2 regions of the Microbacterium sp. C23T genome follow, and region 1 is predicted to be linked to the other one. Evidence: predicted binding sites of a transcription regulator. Region 1 holds the regulator's gene; the other holds the start of a gene.

Region 1 (7,732 bases):
CGAGGACGTCATCCGCGAGGCCGGCATCAAGGTCGGCGACATCGACCACGTCGTGCTCGTCGGCGGCTCGACCCGCATGCCCGCGGTGTCGGAGCTCGTGATGAAGGAAGCCGGCAAGGAGCCCAACAAGGGTGTGAACCCGGACGAGGTCGTCGCCGTCGGCGCCGCCCTCCAGGCCGGTGTCCTCAAGGGCGAGCGCAAGGACGTCCTCCTCATCGACGTGACCCCCCTGAGTCTCGGCATCGAGACCAAGGGTGGCATCATGACGAAGCTCATCGAGCGCAACACCGCCATCCCGACCAAGCGGTCGGAGACCTTCACGACGGCCGACGACAACCAGCCGTCCGTCGCGATCCAGGTCTTCCAGGGCGAGCGCGAGTTCACCCGCGACAACAAGCCGCTGGGCACGTTCGAGCTGACCGGCATCGCGCCGGCTCCGCGCGGCATCCCGCAGATCGAGGTCACCTTCGACATCGACGCGAACGGCATCGTGCACGTGTCCGCGAAGGACAAGGGCACCGGCAAGGAGCAGTCGATGACGATCACCGGCGGCTCGTCGCTGCCGAAGGACGACATCGAGCGCATGGTGCGCGAGGCCGAGGAGCACGCCGCCGACGACAAGAAGCGTCGCGAGGCCGCCGAGGTGCGCAACCAGGCCGAGACCCTCTCGTACTCGATCGAGAAGCTCATCAAGGAGAACGAGGACAAGCTCCCCGCCGAGGTGAAGACCGAGGTGCAGGGTGACGTCGACGCTCTCAAGACCGCGCTCGCGGGCGAGGACGACGAGGCCGTGAAGGCCGCGTTCGACAAGCTGAACCAGAGCCAGGGCAAGCTCGGCGAGGCCATCTACGCCTCGAGCCAGGCCTCGCAGTCCGCTCCGGATGCCGCCCCCGGCGACGCCGGCGACGGCCAGGCCTCGACCGACTCCGATGAGGACGTCGTCGACGCCGAGGTCGTGGACGAAGAGGACGAGAAGAAGTAACCATGGCGAACAAGAACCACAACCCGGAACCGGTCGAAGAACCGGGCGACGGCGACGAGGTTCGGCCTGAAGGTGTGGGGTCGGAGGCGAACGCCTCCGGCCCCGCGCCGCAGGACGGGCAGGACGAGCTCACGGTCGACGACATCCTCGGCGCCGCGCAGAACGCCGACGCCGCGGCCGAGGACGCCGTGCTCGCCGACCTCGAGTCGCAGCTGCTGAACGACCTCAAGCGCCTCCAGGCCGAGTACGCCAACTATCGCCGCCGCACCGAGGAGCAGCGCGAGGTCGAGATCGAGCGCGCCCAGGGCGCGGTCGCGAAGGGCATCCTCCCGGTGCTCGACGACCTCGACCGCGCCGAGAAGCACGGCGACCTGGAGCAGGGATCCGCCTTCGCGGCGATCGCCGACAAGCTCCGCGGCGTCGCCGAGCGCATCGGGCTCACCACCTACGGCGCGGCCGGCGAGGCGTTCGACCCGCAGCAGCACGAGGCGATCTTCCAGGTGCCGACGCCGGGCGCGACCGAGACCACGATCGTCGAGGTCGTCGAGATCGGCTACCGCCTCGGCTCGGTGGAGCTGCGTCCGGCGAAGGTCGTCGTCGCGGTTCCCGCCGAGTAACCCCAAGGAGGCTCCATGGCCAGTCAGGACTGGTTCGACAAGGACTTCTACTCGGTGCTCGGCGTCTCGAAGGACGTCAGCGAGGCGGACCTCAAGAAGACGTATCGCAAGCTCGCGCGGAAGTACCACCCCGACTCCAACCAGGGTGACGCGGCCGCCGAGGCGAAGTTCAAGGAGGTCAGCGAGGCGTACTCGGTGCTCTCCGACGCGGAGCAGCGCAAGGAGTACGACCAGATCCGCGCGATGGGCTCGGGCGCTCGATTCACGTCGGGCGGCCCGGGCGGCGCCGGCGGCTTCGAGGACGTCTTCTCGATGTTCAACCAGGGCCGCGGCGCGCGCTACCAGAGCGCCGAGGACTTCGACGACATCTTCGCGATGTTCAACCAGCAGCAGGGCGGCACCGGCTTCGGCTCCGGGCGGTTCGGGCAGACGAGCGGCGGTTATCGCGGCTTCGGCGGCCCGACGCGCGGCGCCGACGTCACGGCGCGCACGACGATCGACTTCGTCACGGCGACCAGGGGCGAGACCATCACGCTGGCAGGCGAGGACGGCAAGCCGTTCAAAGTGAAGATCCCCGCAGGCGTCTCGGACGGGCAGAAGATCCGGCTGCGCGGCCGCGGGCGTCACTCGCCCGACGGCGGTGAGAACGGCGACATCGTCGTGCAGGTGACCGTGCGCCCGCACCCGGTGTTCACGCGCGACGGGCTCAACCTGCGCGTCACCGTGCCGGTCACGTTCACCGAGGCCGCGCTCGGCGCCACCATCGAGGTGCCGACCCTCGGCGGCGATCCGGTGCGGCTGCGTGTCGCCCCAGGCACGCCGTCCGGCCGCGTGCTGCGCGTCAAGGGCCGCGGTGTCGAGACGGCCAAGGGCACCGGCGACCTCCTCGCCGAGGTGCAGGTGGCTGTGCCGTCGCACCTCGACGAGGCCGCGCGCGAAGCGCTCGAGCGCTTCCAGAGCCTCGAGTCGAAGGAGAACCCGCGCGCCGACCTCATGGCCAAGGCGCAGGGCTAGACGATGATGCGGGTCGCCCGGCGACCCGCATCCGGAGGATGGTGAGAGAAGGATGACCGAGGACGACATCGACGAGGATGCCCCGATCTTCGCGATCGCCGTCGCCGCCGAGCTGTCGGGCATGCACCCGCAGACGCTGCGTCAGTACGACCGGCTCGGGCTGGTCGTGCCCGCCCGCACACAGGGCGGGTCACGGCGCTACTCGCTGCGCCACGTCGAGCAGCTGCGCGAGGTGGCCCGCATGTCGTCGGACGGCATCGGCCTTCCCGCGATCGTGCGCATCCTCGAGCTCGAGAACCGCGTACAGGAGCTGCACGGCCGCGTCCGCGACCTCGAGGACCGCATGCGCGCCGAACTCGAGAAGCGGCCGGGTGCCCGTGTCTTCGCCGCCGGGTCCACCGGCGCGGTCGTGACGCTGCGTCACGGCACGCGCGTGCGCCGCGCGACCGAGGTCGTGGTGTGGCGTCCGCGCACGGCGCTCGCGCAGCAGAGCGAACCCCCGGACGAGACCCAGGTGGGCTGATTCACCAAGAGGGAGGGGACGGCATCCGTCCCCTCCCTCTTCGTGTGCGCCCGGGGTCGTGCGTCAGGCGCGTCGCGCCCGTCTCATGGCCAGCAGGAGCCCCACCGCGATCAGGCCGACGGCTCCGAGCGGGACGAGGGGCGAGAGCCCACCGCCGCCCGTGGCCGGAAGCGGACGTGTGCTCGCCGTGTTGGTCAGCGTCAGCTCCGCCGTCTGCGGCGTGCGCACCTCCGACATCGGCAGCGTGACCTTCCCGTCCTCGTCGGGGACGAGTGTCTCACCGGCGACCGTCCATGTCGGCGTTCCCCAGTCCACTCCGGGGATCGACGGCAGGTCGGCTTCCCGGGCCTCGATGATCGTGCCGACCGGGAAGTACGGCGACGTGATCGTGACGTTCGGCTCCAGCTCGATGCGGGGCTGCGCGACGCCATTGAGCCACCAATCGGCAGGGAACGTGGTGCCCGCCGGGACCGACGATCCGCCGTTGCCCGCGACGACCTTCGTCACCGCCCAGCGGGTCATCGCGACCACCGAGTTGGTGACTTCGAGCACCGGCGGTGTCTCGCCGGGGCCGATCTCGACGAAGCTCGCCGGGCTCCACGTCGTCTCGCCCCACTCGTAGCCCTCTGGCAGCGCGGACGGGTCAGGCTCCTCCTCGAGGACGTTGACGATCGTGCCGATGGGGAAGAAGATCGGGTTGCCTTCGCCGTCGACCGGACCCGCCGGCGTCCCGTCGGCAGGAAGCTCGAACCGGCCCACCAGCACGTCGCGGCTCGGCAGGTGCGCCACGTAGTCGATCGTGAACGAGTCGACGAGGAGATCGTCCGGGTCGAGGCCGTCCATGCTCTTCTGCACGAGGAACGTTCCCTCGATCAGCGACGCGTCGTTGGTGAGCGTCGCGTGCACCACGGCCTGGTCGTCGACGCCGATCGTGAGCTGGTCGAGGTCGAACACGGCGCCGAGCCAGGAGAGGTGCCGGATGCTCGGCGCCGCCTGCTCCTCATACGTCACGACGGTGCCGTACGGGAACAGCAGCGGCTCGCCCGCGTCGTCGACGGGGCCGACCGGCGCACCGTTTCCGGGGACCCGCAGCACGCCCCGCTGGATCACGTCCTCGGCTGCGGTCGTCGGGAAGTACGCCGTCCACGCGACGGTGAACTCGAGGCCCGGGGGCACCTGGTCGGGCGGGACGCCGTCGAACTCCTTCGAGATCGTGAAGGTGCCCTCCTTGAGCGCGTTCGTCACCTCGATCTCGATGTCGGCTTCCGAGTCGGGCGGCAGCGGGATGTCCACGATGTCCCCGAACGCGTCCGGCTGGTACGGAGTCGTCACGCCGTCGATCGTGACGTGGAAGACGGGCGGCACCCAGTCGTCGACGTTCGCCACGGTGTCGCCCTCGAACGTCGGCGGAAGCTCGGCGAGCTCCAGCGTCTCGGCGCCCGTCTCGAGGTTCTCGATCAGCTGGGGCACACCCACCGGCAGGGGAAGGGTCGCCCGCTCAGGGGCGGGGTTCGTGTTGTAGGTGACCTCGTAGCCGAACCGCGGGTCAGCGGCCGGGCCGGTCGCGGACTTCACGATCGTGATCGTGCGGCCGTCGTCGGCCGGGGTGACGAAGTTCGTCAGCTCGACGGCCACGGTCGTGTCGGCATCGGTGATCACGAACGTTCGCCCGGGGTTCCACCCGATCCCGCTCCAGTCGTACCCCGGCGGCGGATCGATGCCGTCGAGGTTCTCGGTGAGGATGATGCGCGCGCCCACCGGGAAGGCGATCGGGGCGCCGTTCCCGTCGACGGGGACGGCAGGCGTGCCGGTGAAGGACACGTTCATCGTGCCGGTGCCGATCTGCTCGCCGCCGTAGCGGGCGATCCACGTGACGGGGACCGCACCCTCGAGCACCGGAGGTTCGCCCGACGCATCGTCGATCGACTTCGAGACACTGAAGGTGCCCGTCAACCGGGTCGCCGTGTTCGTGACGACCACCTGGGCGGTGCCGGTGCCGACGATCAGCGGGTTCGGGTCGATCTCGACGTCGCCCCACTCCCAGCCGGGGACGGTCTCGGGCGTGATCTCCTCGAAGGTGATCTTCGTGCCCTCGGGGAACCGTTCGCCGGCGGGGACGGGAGTGCCGTCGGCGGGGACCTCGAGCGAGCCGACGGTGACGTTGTCGTCCGGGTCCACGGCGCGGTAGTTGACGGTGAACGTCGCGCCCTCGGGGAGATCGCCGGGCCCGATGCCGCCGGACAGGGCCTTGCGCACCACGAAGGTGCCGCTGGCGTCGTTGCACGAGATCTCGCCCGAGAAGAGGAACGAGTGGACCTCGCCGCCCTGGATGATGACGTTCTGGCCGATCACCTGGCCGTCGAGCGGTGCCGCGTTCACGGTGACCGATGCGTTCGGTGCGTAGATCGAGCCGTCGATGCGGGCCTGGCCGGCGGTCACGGTGACGTCACCGGTCAGTTGCGAGAGGTCCCACACGATGTACGGCGAGTGCACACCCTGCGGATCCGCCCGCGCGCCGATCACGTCGGTCGTCCCCGCGGGCACCCGGATGACCAGAGGGTTCGACACGCCGGGCGTCGGTCCGGGGGAGAACTGGATGAGCGACGCGCCGGCGATGTCGGCGTAGTCCACGATGTTCGGCTGGTCCGGGCTCAGCTCCTCGAGGACGACGCGGTCGCCCGCGTCCTCGGCCACGCCGACGTGGTAGCCCACGCCGGCGGCGGGGTCGGCGATGTCGTCGAAGCAGCTCGACGCCTCGTCCCACGACGCATCGCGGTTCGCCTCGACATAGTCGGCGACGGCGGTGTCTGAGGTGTTCGCCGTGTAGATGCTGCTGTTGCCGGTCGCGCCGGACGGGGGCGCAGCATCCGCCGGATACTGCTGGTGGGTCGCGTCGATGAGCGGGGTCTGGTCGGCGTTGGAGGGGTTCTGGTTGAGGCGCAGCCAGTCGGCACGCGTGAACGCCTGCCAGCCGCCGTCGCGCTGCACCATCTTGAGGTCGCCCCACAGCGCCGGGTCGGTCGTGCCGGCGCTCGTGATGGCGAGGATGCCGGTGCTCGCGGTGCTGTACTCGCCGACGAGGAACCGGGTGGGGTCGCCGTCGACCGTCGGCAGATCGTAGTTCCCGGTGCCGGCGGACACGTGGATGATCGTGTACTGCCCGCTGCTGCCCTGCACGGTCGCGGTCCCGCCGACCGCGATGCTGCCCTCCGTCTCCTGGTTCTGCAGCAGTGCGTCCTCCCGGGCGTAGACCGTGAAGCCGCCCGCGATGGCGAAGGGGTTGACGGAGTCGGGGTACGCCGCGGCGGCCGGCTGCGGATCGATCGCGCCGACCGCCACCGCGCCCGTGGCGGCGAGCAATGTCGCGGTGAGACCGGCGACCAGGCGGCGCAGACGCGGGCGGTCGAAACCAGGCATGTACGAGACCCCTCTCCCACCGAGCCGCGAGGGGGCGCCGCCCGGTCCTCGTACCCTATCGGTCCTGATCAACCGGACAATCACCGGCTCGACCCGCGCCGGCATCCGGCGCATGATGGAGGGCATGGCGACCCTCGAGGACGTCCGCGCCATCGCGCTCGGGTTTCCCGACGTGATCGAGCGCGTCGACGGGCACCGCGGCGGGGCGGGCTGGCGTACGCCGGCAGGACTCTTCGTGTGGCAGCGCGGCCCGAGCGGCCGCGACCTCGATCAGCTCGCGGCGCTCGGGCGCGAGTGGCCGCGGGGCGACGTGGTCGGCGTGCGCACCGACGGTGCTCAGGTGAAGGAGGCGCTGCTCGAGACCTCCCCCGACGCGTTCTTCACGATCCCGCACTTCGACGGCTACCCGGCCGTGCTCGTCCGCCTCGACGGCATCGATCTCGCGCAGCTGCGCGAGGTGATCACGGACGCCTGGCTGCTCAAGGTGACGAAGCGCGTCGCGAACGAGTGGCTCGCCGCGCACCCGCCGGAAACCGGATAACGCTCAGAGCACTCCCGCGTCGTACCTCGTCTCGCCGGCCACGACAGTTCGCACGACCCGGGCGGTCAGCAGCGACTCGGGACCGTCGGCGAACGGGTCGGCGTCGACGATCGCGAAGTCCGCGGCGAGGCCCGCCTCGAGCCGTCCGCGCGTCGCGCCGTCGCCCACGGAGGCGGCAGCATCCCGTGTCGCATGTCCGAGCGCCTGGGCGAGCGGCAGCGCGAAATGCGGGTGCCGCGGGGCGAACGAGTCGTCGAGCGCGGAGCGCCGGGTCGCGGCGATGTACATGTTCGGGAGGGCCTCGTGCGGCGCCGTGGGTGCGTCGGTCGAGAAGGCCAGCAGAGCGCCCGCGTCGACGTACTCGGGCCACGCGAACGCGCGGTCGACGCGATCGTCGCCGAGCATCGCGGCCCAGTTGTCGAAGATGGCCGGGTCGGCGTGAACGGGCTGCATGGATGCCGTCACCCCGAGTCGCGCCATGCGCTCGGCCGTCCCGGGGGAGGCGTACTCGAGGTGCTCGATGCGGTGGCGGCGGGAGCGGTCCCCGTTCACCGCGGCGGCGTGCTCGAGCGCGTCGAGGGCGATGTCGCTGGCGAGATCGCCGATCGCGTGCAGCGCGATCTGCAGCCCCGCCGCAT
Region 2 (7,732 bases), on a different contig from region 1:
GCGAGCATCGGCAGCACGCCGCGCCCCACCTCGAGGCCGACCGCCGCGAGCTCGTCGGCGTCGCCGGCGAGCGCGATGCGCGCCGTCGCACCCAGGTCGCCGGACAGCATCGCTGCTCGCCGCACGACGGGCGCTTCGCGCTCGGACCCCTTCGCGATCGCATCGAGGAGCACACCCTCCAGCGCCCCGGTGCGCAGCTCGCCGATCATGACGCGCGCCAGGAAGTCCCACTCGTCGGCCGTTGCGGCGCCGGCGAGCGCATCGAGCTCGCCACGGCGCGCGAGCACCGAGCCCGCGCCGTCGGCCCCCGCCAGTCGGCTGAGGGATGCGTCGACATCGAGCACGGTCAGCGTCGGCGTCTCGGCATGGACGACGTCGAGGCCCATGAGACTCCGCCACCCGACGCCGAGCCGCCCCTGCCGCGGGTTGGCGGTGAGGAATCCGATGGCGGGAGCGATCTCGTCGGGCTGAAGCCCGCGCAGCACGGTGGCGAGGACGGCGATCTTGGCCAAGCGCGATGACGTCGCCGCGACCTCGCCCGTCGCGGTCACCAGCTCGTTCAGCAGCACACCGGCATTCTGGCATCGGCCCCCGACACATGTCCCCGGCTTGACGGCTAGCGCGTGACCGTCCTCAGCGCGGATTCCAGGTCACGGTGCGCGAACTCGTACCCGGCTGACAGAAGCACTTCGGGGGCGGCCCACCGGCTCTTGAGCACGAGCTCCGGTTCGGTGCGCAGCACCGCCATCGCCGGCTCCAACATGAAGCGGTAGGCGGGAAGACCGATCGGCTGCCCGACGAGGCGTCGGAGCGTCGCCATGAGCGTCCGGTTGTCGCTCGCCTCGGGAACCGCGAGGTTCACGGGACCGTCGATCTCGGACCGGTCGCGCACGAATCGCACCGCGCCGACGACGTCGTCGAGGTGGATCCAGCTGAAGCGCTGCCGCCCACCCGACCGGTGCCACGAGGCTCCGCCGTTGCCTGTCGGATGCGCACCGATCCCTCGGTACCGACGGTGCGCCCACCACCAGCCGTCGTACTGCGGGCCGCCGAGACCGAGCCGCGCGAGGCGCAGGAGCATGTTCGTCGCCGGGCCGTCGCCGATGACGATGGCCATCCGCAGCGCGACGCGACGCGTCGCCGGCAGATCGCCCGCGAAGAACTCGTCCTCCCAGTTCCGCGCGACGTCGACCGAGAATCCCACCCCGAGCTCGCCCTCGCCCTCGGTCTGCGCCCGGTCCATCGCGTAGCGATAGATGGTGGCGGTGCTGGCGTTGAGCCACAGCGGAGGCGGGGTGACAGCATCGGTCACCGCCTCGCGCAGCGTCTTCGTCGTCTCGATCCGCGATCGCAGGATCTCGTCGCGGTTCGCGTCGGTATAGCGGCAGTTGACCGACTTCCCGGCGAGGTTCACGAGCACGGCGACACCATCGATGAGAGCACGGATGCCGCGCCTGTCGTCCCACGTCGCGTCCGCGCCTGTCCGGCCGATGGTGCGGACGTCGTAGCCGTCCTCGGCGAAGGCGCGCAGGAGCGCCTGTCCGACGAAGCCGGACGCCCCCGCGACCACCGCGACGGGTCGGCTCACCGGCCGGTTTCCGAGGTGCCGCTGGTGCTCCACAGCCGGGCGATGGTCCGGGTCACGCGACGGCGTCCGCGATCGCGTCGATGAACCGGAGGTGGTCGTCGACGGTTCCCGACGTCGTGATGACGCGCAGCACGACCTCGTCGACGGCCGCGCGGTACGCGGCGATCCGGTCGCGCAGCTCCTCCGGACGGATCACGGTGTCCGCGGCGGCGACGCCCGACCGCGCGAAGTTCGCGGCATACGCCGGGTATGCCGCGTAGCGGGCGGTCTCCTCCTCGAGGGCGCGGAGCGCCGCAGGATCTGCGGCGGCGCGCACGTAGAGCGCGACGTGCGTGGCCGGTGCGATCTCCCGGGCCTGCGCCGCCTGTGTGGCAGCGACCTGCGGGGTGAGCCAGCTGAGCAGCAGCCCGTCGGACTCTGCCGCGGCCGCGCGGCGCATCTTCGGCCCCAGAGCGCCGACCACGACGCGGGCGCGAGTACGGGCGCGAAGGGCGGTGGCCGCATCCGTGACCCTCGCGACGGCTCCGGTGCGCAGCTGGCCCGAGCCGATGCCCAGCACGAGGCGGTCGGCCGGAAGCGCGTCGGCGCCCGCGAGGATGCCGTCGGGCGTGCGACGGTCGATCGGAAGCACTCCCGTGGCGAGCACGAGCCGCTCGGTCGCACCCGCAGCGGCCGCGAGCACGGCGAGTGCGTCGTGTCCGGGGGTGTCGTTCACCCAGAGCGCGTGGAGCCCGGCGGCCTCGGCGGCCGCCGCGACGCGCGCACCGACATCCGCGCCGGCTGCGGCGGCGATCCCGATCGACAGCACCGCCGTCATGCGACACTCGCGCCGACGAGGCGCGACACCTCGGCAGCAGACCGGTAGAACTCGGCGATGTCGCCGCGCGACGAGGGCAGGAGCACCACGTCGTCCACCCCGGCGTCGAAGAAGCGCTGCGCGCCCGCGGCGACGTCCGCCGGGTCGCCCCACAGCGCGCGCTCGGCGGGATCGGGCTTGTCGCCCACGTCGGCGATCGCCCGGACCTCGGCATCCGCGCCGAAGGCGGTGACGACGTAGGCCACCACGTCGTGGTCACCGGCGCGACCCGACGCGGCACGCGCCTCGCGGATGGCGGCCGTCGCGACGGCGTACTCCCCCGCGGTGTGCCCACTGTCGAGCACGGTCCCGTCGCCCACCTCGCCGCTCAGCCGCAGTGTCTTCGGCCCCTCTGCCGCCGCGTACACGAGCGGCGGCGCGACCGGCGGATAGTCCAGACGCACGTCACGGAGAGTGACATAGCGACCGTCGAGGCTGATCTGGTCACCGGCGAGCAGTCCGCGCAGCGCAGGCACGTACTCGCGCATGAGGGTCAGCGGCGAGGCGACGCGCGCCCCGACCTGCCCCATCCAGTCGAGCACGCCGTGGCCGACGCCGGGAAGCAGCCGGCCGGGGAACAGGCGCTCGACCGTGGCGATCTCCATCGCCGTCGCGGCGACGTTGCGCAGCGGCATCGGCGCGATCCCGATGCCGATGCGCAGCGCCTCGGTCCACGCGAGGGCCGCGCCCACGGTGGCGAACGCGGACTGCTTGAAGCAGTCCTCCCAGATCCACAGCTCGGGCAGTCCCGCGGACTCCGCCGCCAGCACGGCATCGCGGAACTCGTCGGGGGTGTGGGTGTACGGATTGAAGATCGCGCCGATGCGGGTCATGAACCCACTCTGGCAGGGCGCGCCGACACACGCGAAGAGCGCCGGCCCTCCGCGGGCTCGGCGCTCTCCCGCTCACCTGTCGCGAAGCGCCGGGAGCCGGCAGATCGCGACAGGTGAGCGGGGTCGATGCTCGGATCAGGCGGCCACCGCGAAGGGGGAACCGGCGACCACGGAGAGTGCCTCGGCCGAGGCATCCACCGTCACTGTCCCGCCGTCCACGAGCGCGCCCGTGACGAACAGGTCGGCGATGCGGTCGTCCACCTGGCGCTGGATGAGGCGGCGCAGCGGCCGTGCGCCGTACTCGGGCTCGTACCCGTTGTCGGCGAGCCACGCCACCGCCGAGTCCGTCACCACGAGAGAAACCTCGCGCTTCGCGAGGCGCGCGTCGGATGCCCCGAGCAGCAGTCGCACGATGCTCTGCAGCTGCGGCTTCTCGAGCTTGCGGAACAGCACGATCTCGTCGATGCGGTTGAGGAACTCGGGGCGCATCGCCTCGCGCAGCTTGCCGAAGACGCGGTCGCGCAGATCCTTCTCGGACCCGAAGCCGGTCGTCCCTCCCCCGTCGGCGAGGAAGCCGATCGCCCCGCCGCGGGACGCGAGGAACTCCGAGCCGAGGTTCGACGTCATGACGACCACCGTGTTTCGGAAGTCGACCGTGCGACCCTGCCCGTCGGTGAGGCGCCCGTCGTCGAGCACCTGCAGCAGCAGGTTGAACACGTCGGGGTGCGCCTTCTCGATCTCGTCGAACAGCACGATCGAGTACGGGTTGCGCCGCACGCGCTCGGTGAGTTGTCCGGCCTCGTCGTAGCCGACGTATCCGGGAGGGGCGCCGACGAGGCGCGACACGGTGTGCCGCTCGCCGAACTCGCTCATGTCGAAGCGGATGACCGCACCCTCGTCGTCGAACAGCGAAGCCGCGAGCGCCTTCGCGAGCTCGGTCTTGCCCACCCCGGTCGGGCCGAGGAAGAGGAACGACCCCACCGGGCGACGGGCGTCGCCCATGCCGGTGCGGTTGCGGCGGACCGCCTTGGCGACGGCGGTCACGGCGTCGTCCTGTCCGATCACGCGGTCGTGCAGCTCGTCCTCGAGGGACGCCAGGCGCTCGCGCTCGGTCTCGGTCAGGCGGTTCACCGGGATGCCGGTGGCCCGGCTGATCACCGCGGCGATCTCGGGCTCGTCCACGATCGCCTCGGTGCGCACGGCGGCGCCCGCCGCGGTGGCACGCTCGAGGCGGTCCTGCACCTCGGCGATCTGGTCGCGGATCTGCGACGCCTCCTCGTAGTGCTCCGCCGACACGGCGGCGTTCTTGTCCGCCTCGAGGGTCGCGAGGCGCTCGATGAGCCCGCTCACGTCCACCTTCGACCCGAGACGCAGCCGCAGTCGCGCACCCGCCTGGTCGATGAGGTCGATCGCCTTGTCGGGCAGCACGCGCTCGGTCAGATAGCGGTCGCTGAGCTCGACGGCGGCGCGCAGCGCCTCGTCGGTGTAGACGATGCCGTGGTGCTCCTCGTACGCGGGCTTCAGTCCGCGCAGGATCAGCACCGCGTCCTCGACCGAGGGCTCGCCGACGCGCACCGGCTGGAACCGGCGCTCCAGAGCGGGGTCCTTCTCGATCACGCGGTACTCCTTGAGCGTCGTCGCGCCCACGAGGTGCAGCTCGCCACGCGCGAGGCGCGGCTTGAGGATGTTGCCCGCATCCATCCCGCCGTCACCGGCGCCGCCCGCGCCCACCACCGTGTGCACCTCGTCGATGAAGACGATCAGCTCGCCCTTGTGGGCGGCGATCTCGTCCATCGTCTTGGTGAGGCGCTCCTCGAAGTCGCCGCGGTAGCGGGTGCCCGCGAGCATGGCGGGCAGGTCGAGCGCGATCACGCGCTTGCCGAGCAGCTGCTCGGGCACGGAGCCGTCGACGATCGCCTGAGCGAGTCCCTCGACGATCGCGGTCTTGCCGACGCCGGCCTCGCCGACCAGCACCGGGTTGTTCTTGGTGCGGCGGCTGAGGATCTCGATCGTCTGCTCGATCTCGTCGGCGCGCCCGATCACCGGGTCGAGTTCGCCGGCGACGGCGCGCGCCGTCAGGTCGGTGCCGTACGTGTCGAGCATGGGGGTGTCGGATGCTGCGCCCTCGGGCCGCACCTCCGCCTGGGCGCTCTCGCCCGGCGTCACGGTCTCGCGCGCACCCTGCATGAGCGCCTCGGCCGTCACGCCGGCACGGGCCAGCACCTGACCGGCGGGCGTGTCCTGCGCGAGCACGAGGGCGAAGAACAGGTGCTCGGGGTCGACGTAGGTCGATCCCGACGAGCGGGCGACCTGGAACGCGTGGAACAGCGCCCGCTGCACGGACGAGGTCACGACGGCCCCGTCGACGTCGGCCGCAGCGGTCGCGGCGGGAAGGCGCTCCTCGGTGGCGCGCGCGATCGCGTCGGCGTCGGCGCCGATGCGCTGCACGGCATCGCGCGCCGGGGCCTCGGCGACGAGGATGCGCAGGACGTGCAGGGCGTCGAGCTCGTGCTGGCCGCGCTCGAGCGCGTACTTGCCGGCGCGCTGGAGCAGCTCCTGGGTGCGGGCGCCGAGGTAGCGGCTCAGGTCGATCGAGCGCTCGGCGCGGGCGCGCTCGCCCGCGAGGTAGCGCGACAGGAACTCGTCGAACGAGCTCGCGTCGTCGCCGGCCTGGGGGGTGAAGTCTTCTGGCATTCCATCTCTCCTGAAACTTGAGTGGAGGAGTATCAAGTTTTGAACTTGACACAGGCATTGTCAAGTTCAACCGCACCCATCCGCAGGTATTCCCCAGCGGCGCATGTCGGACCCCCGGCGTAACGTCTCCTCCACGGGGGACCTGCTTCAAAGACGAGAGGGAACACGATGGACTGGAAGATCGAGCTCATCTTCGTGCCGGTGACGGACGTCGATCGCGCGAAGGAGTTCTACGAGAGGATCGGCTGGAACATCGACCACGACCAGACGCCCGTCGAAGGCCTCCGCTTCGTGCAGGCGACCCCGCCCGGTTCCGCCTGCTCGATCGCCTTCGGCACCGGTCTCGGCAACACCCTCGAGCCCGGTCAGCAGAACACGGTTCAGATCGTCGTGCCGGACGCCGACGAGGCGCTCGCCCACCTGCGGGCGAACGGTGTCGAGGGGCGCGGTGTCGACGAGCAGGACTGGGGTCGGTTCGTCCAGTTCGACGACCCCGACGGCAACACCTGGACGCTGCAGCAGTTGCCCGCCTGGCGCTGAGGCGCGGCGTCCGTCACCGACCCACGACGCGATGCGGCCGCCCCACTCCCGTGGGAGTGAGGCGGCCGGAGTCGTGCGTCGTCAGTCGCGGCCTCCGGGCGGGCCCAGGATGAGGAGCACGACGAACAGCAGCACGACCGCGAGAGCGATCAGGGCGCCGAGCACCCAGGGACGCCGCAGGAACCACCGCATGAGCCGGTCGTACCAGGTGGCGTCGCGCGGGTCGTCGGTGGCCTCGAGTCGCCAGGCGCCCGCGAGACGACCACTGCGCTGGAGCCAGAGCTCCGCCGGGATCGTGGCGTAGGGGATGACGGCACTCACGAGCGCGAGCACAGTGGGCCCGACGCGCCAGCGGTTGTTGAGGGCGACGAGGATCACGGTCGCGCCGTACGACAGGAAGATGAAGCCGTGGATGCCTCCGCCGATCGTGACGCCGAGCGCCCAGTCGGTGGTGGCGCGGAGGATGAGGCCGGCGATCAGGAGCGTCCACGAGATCGCCTCGAGAATCGCGAGCGCACGGAACAGGGTGTGGGGGTTGCGGAGCACACCTTCAGCCTAACTGAAAGTGTTTCAGGCTTTCTGAAGGTTGGCCGTACGCGGGGCGGCTCGTTCTACTCGGGAGCGAGGCCGAACGGCTGCTCGTGCAGCCCCTCGAGCGCCGTGGCGAGCGCCGGCGCCCCCGCGGCGAGTCCGGCGTCGAGAGCCGCCAGCCGCTGTTCCGCAGCCTGCAGCACCTCGCTGCCCCGGTCGGTCACGCGCAGATCGGATGCCGCGCCCGCGTGCTTCGTCGCGTCCGCGACGAGCCCGTCGGCGACAAGGGTCTGCACGGCGGTGTGTGCCGACTGCACGGTGATCTGCGAGCGCCGCGCGAGCTCGCTGAACGAGATGCCCGGCGTCGCCTCGATGTGGGCGAGCAGTCCGTACTTCCGCGTGGTGAGCCCGAGATCGCGCAACTGCGCGCCGAGGTGCGCGTCCCACACGGCAGCCACGGTCAGCAGCGAGATGACGGGACTGAACGCACGGTCTGGCACCGTTGAATGCTAGTCCCGCTGCCGCGGGACGGCACGCATTCGCCCGCAGTTCCCGGAACCGGGCGCGGCCCGTCCGGCTACCGTGGGACGGTGACCTTCTCGCTCGACGACCTGCGCCGGTGGCCCGACGTGGAGGCTCCCGACCTCGTGGCGACGGATGCTGCGGACCGGCTGCTCCTCGACGAGTCCG

The links. The regulator HspR, encoded in region 1, represses chaperone genes until heat shock. The targets are predictions, from matches to a motif close to AAGTTGAGTCNNNNNGACTCAACTT.
Region 2: the regulator HspR is predicted to act here: its motif matches at 5,986-6,010, upstream of ACLBXX_RS11920 (ATP-dependent Clp protease ATP-binding subunit).

Annotation. Positions count from the first base shown of each region.
Region 1 covers NZ_JBKFBD010000023.1:49,560-57,291, reverse strand. The annotation lists gene dnaK (molecular chaperone DnaK) at 1-982, shown strand, start outside; gene ACLBXX_RS13935 (nucleotide exchange factor GrpE) at 985-1,599, shown strand; gene ACLBXX_RS13930 (DnaJ C-terminal domain-containing protein) at 1,615-2,613, shown strand; gene ACLBXX_RS13925 (heat shock protein transcriptional repressor HspR) at 2,666-3,136, shown strand; gene ACLBXX_RS13920 (collagen-binding domain-containing protein) at 3,200-6,553, opposite strand; gene ACLBXX_RS13915 (MmcQ/YjbR family DNA-binding protein) at 6,678-7,094, shown strand; gene ACLBXX_RS13910 (amidohydrolase) at 7,098-7,732, opposite strand, start outside.
Region 2 covers NZ_JBKFBD010000018.1:85,445-93,176, forward strand. The annotation lists gene ACLBXX_RS11900 (ATP-dependent DNA ligase) at 1-569, opposite strand, end outside; gene ACLBXX_RS11905 (epimerase) at 617-1,588, opposite strand; gene ACLBXX_RS11910 (LLM class flavin-dependent oxidoreductase) at 1,641-2,405, opposite strand; gene ACLBXX_RS11915 (LLM class flavin-dependent oxidoreductase) at 2,402-3,277, opposite strand; gene ACLBXX_RS11920 (ATP-dependent Clp protease ATP-binding subunit) at 3,413-5,971, opposite strand; gene ACLBXX_RS11925 (VOC family protein) at 6,140-6,511, shown strand; gene ACLBXX_RS11930 (DUF3817 domain-containing protein) at 6,593-7,057, opposite strand; gene ACLBXX_RS11935 (MarR family winged helix-turn-helix transcriptional regulator) at 7,123-7,542, opposite strand; gene ACLBXX_RS11940 (class I SAM-dependent methyltransferase) at 7,633-7,732, shown strand, end outside.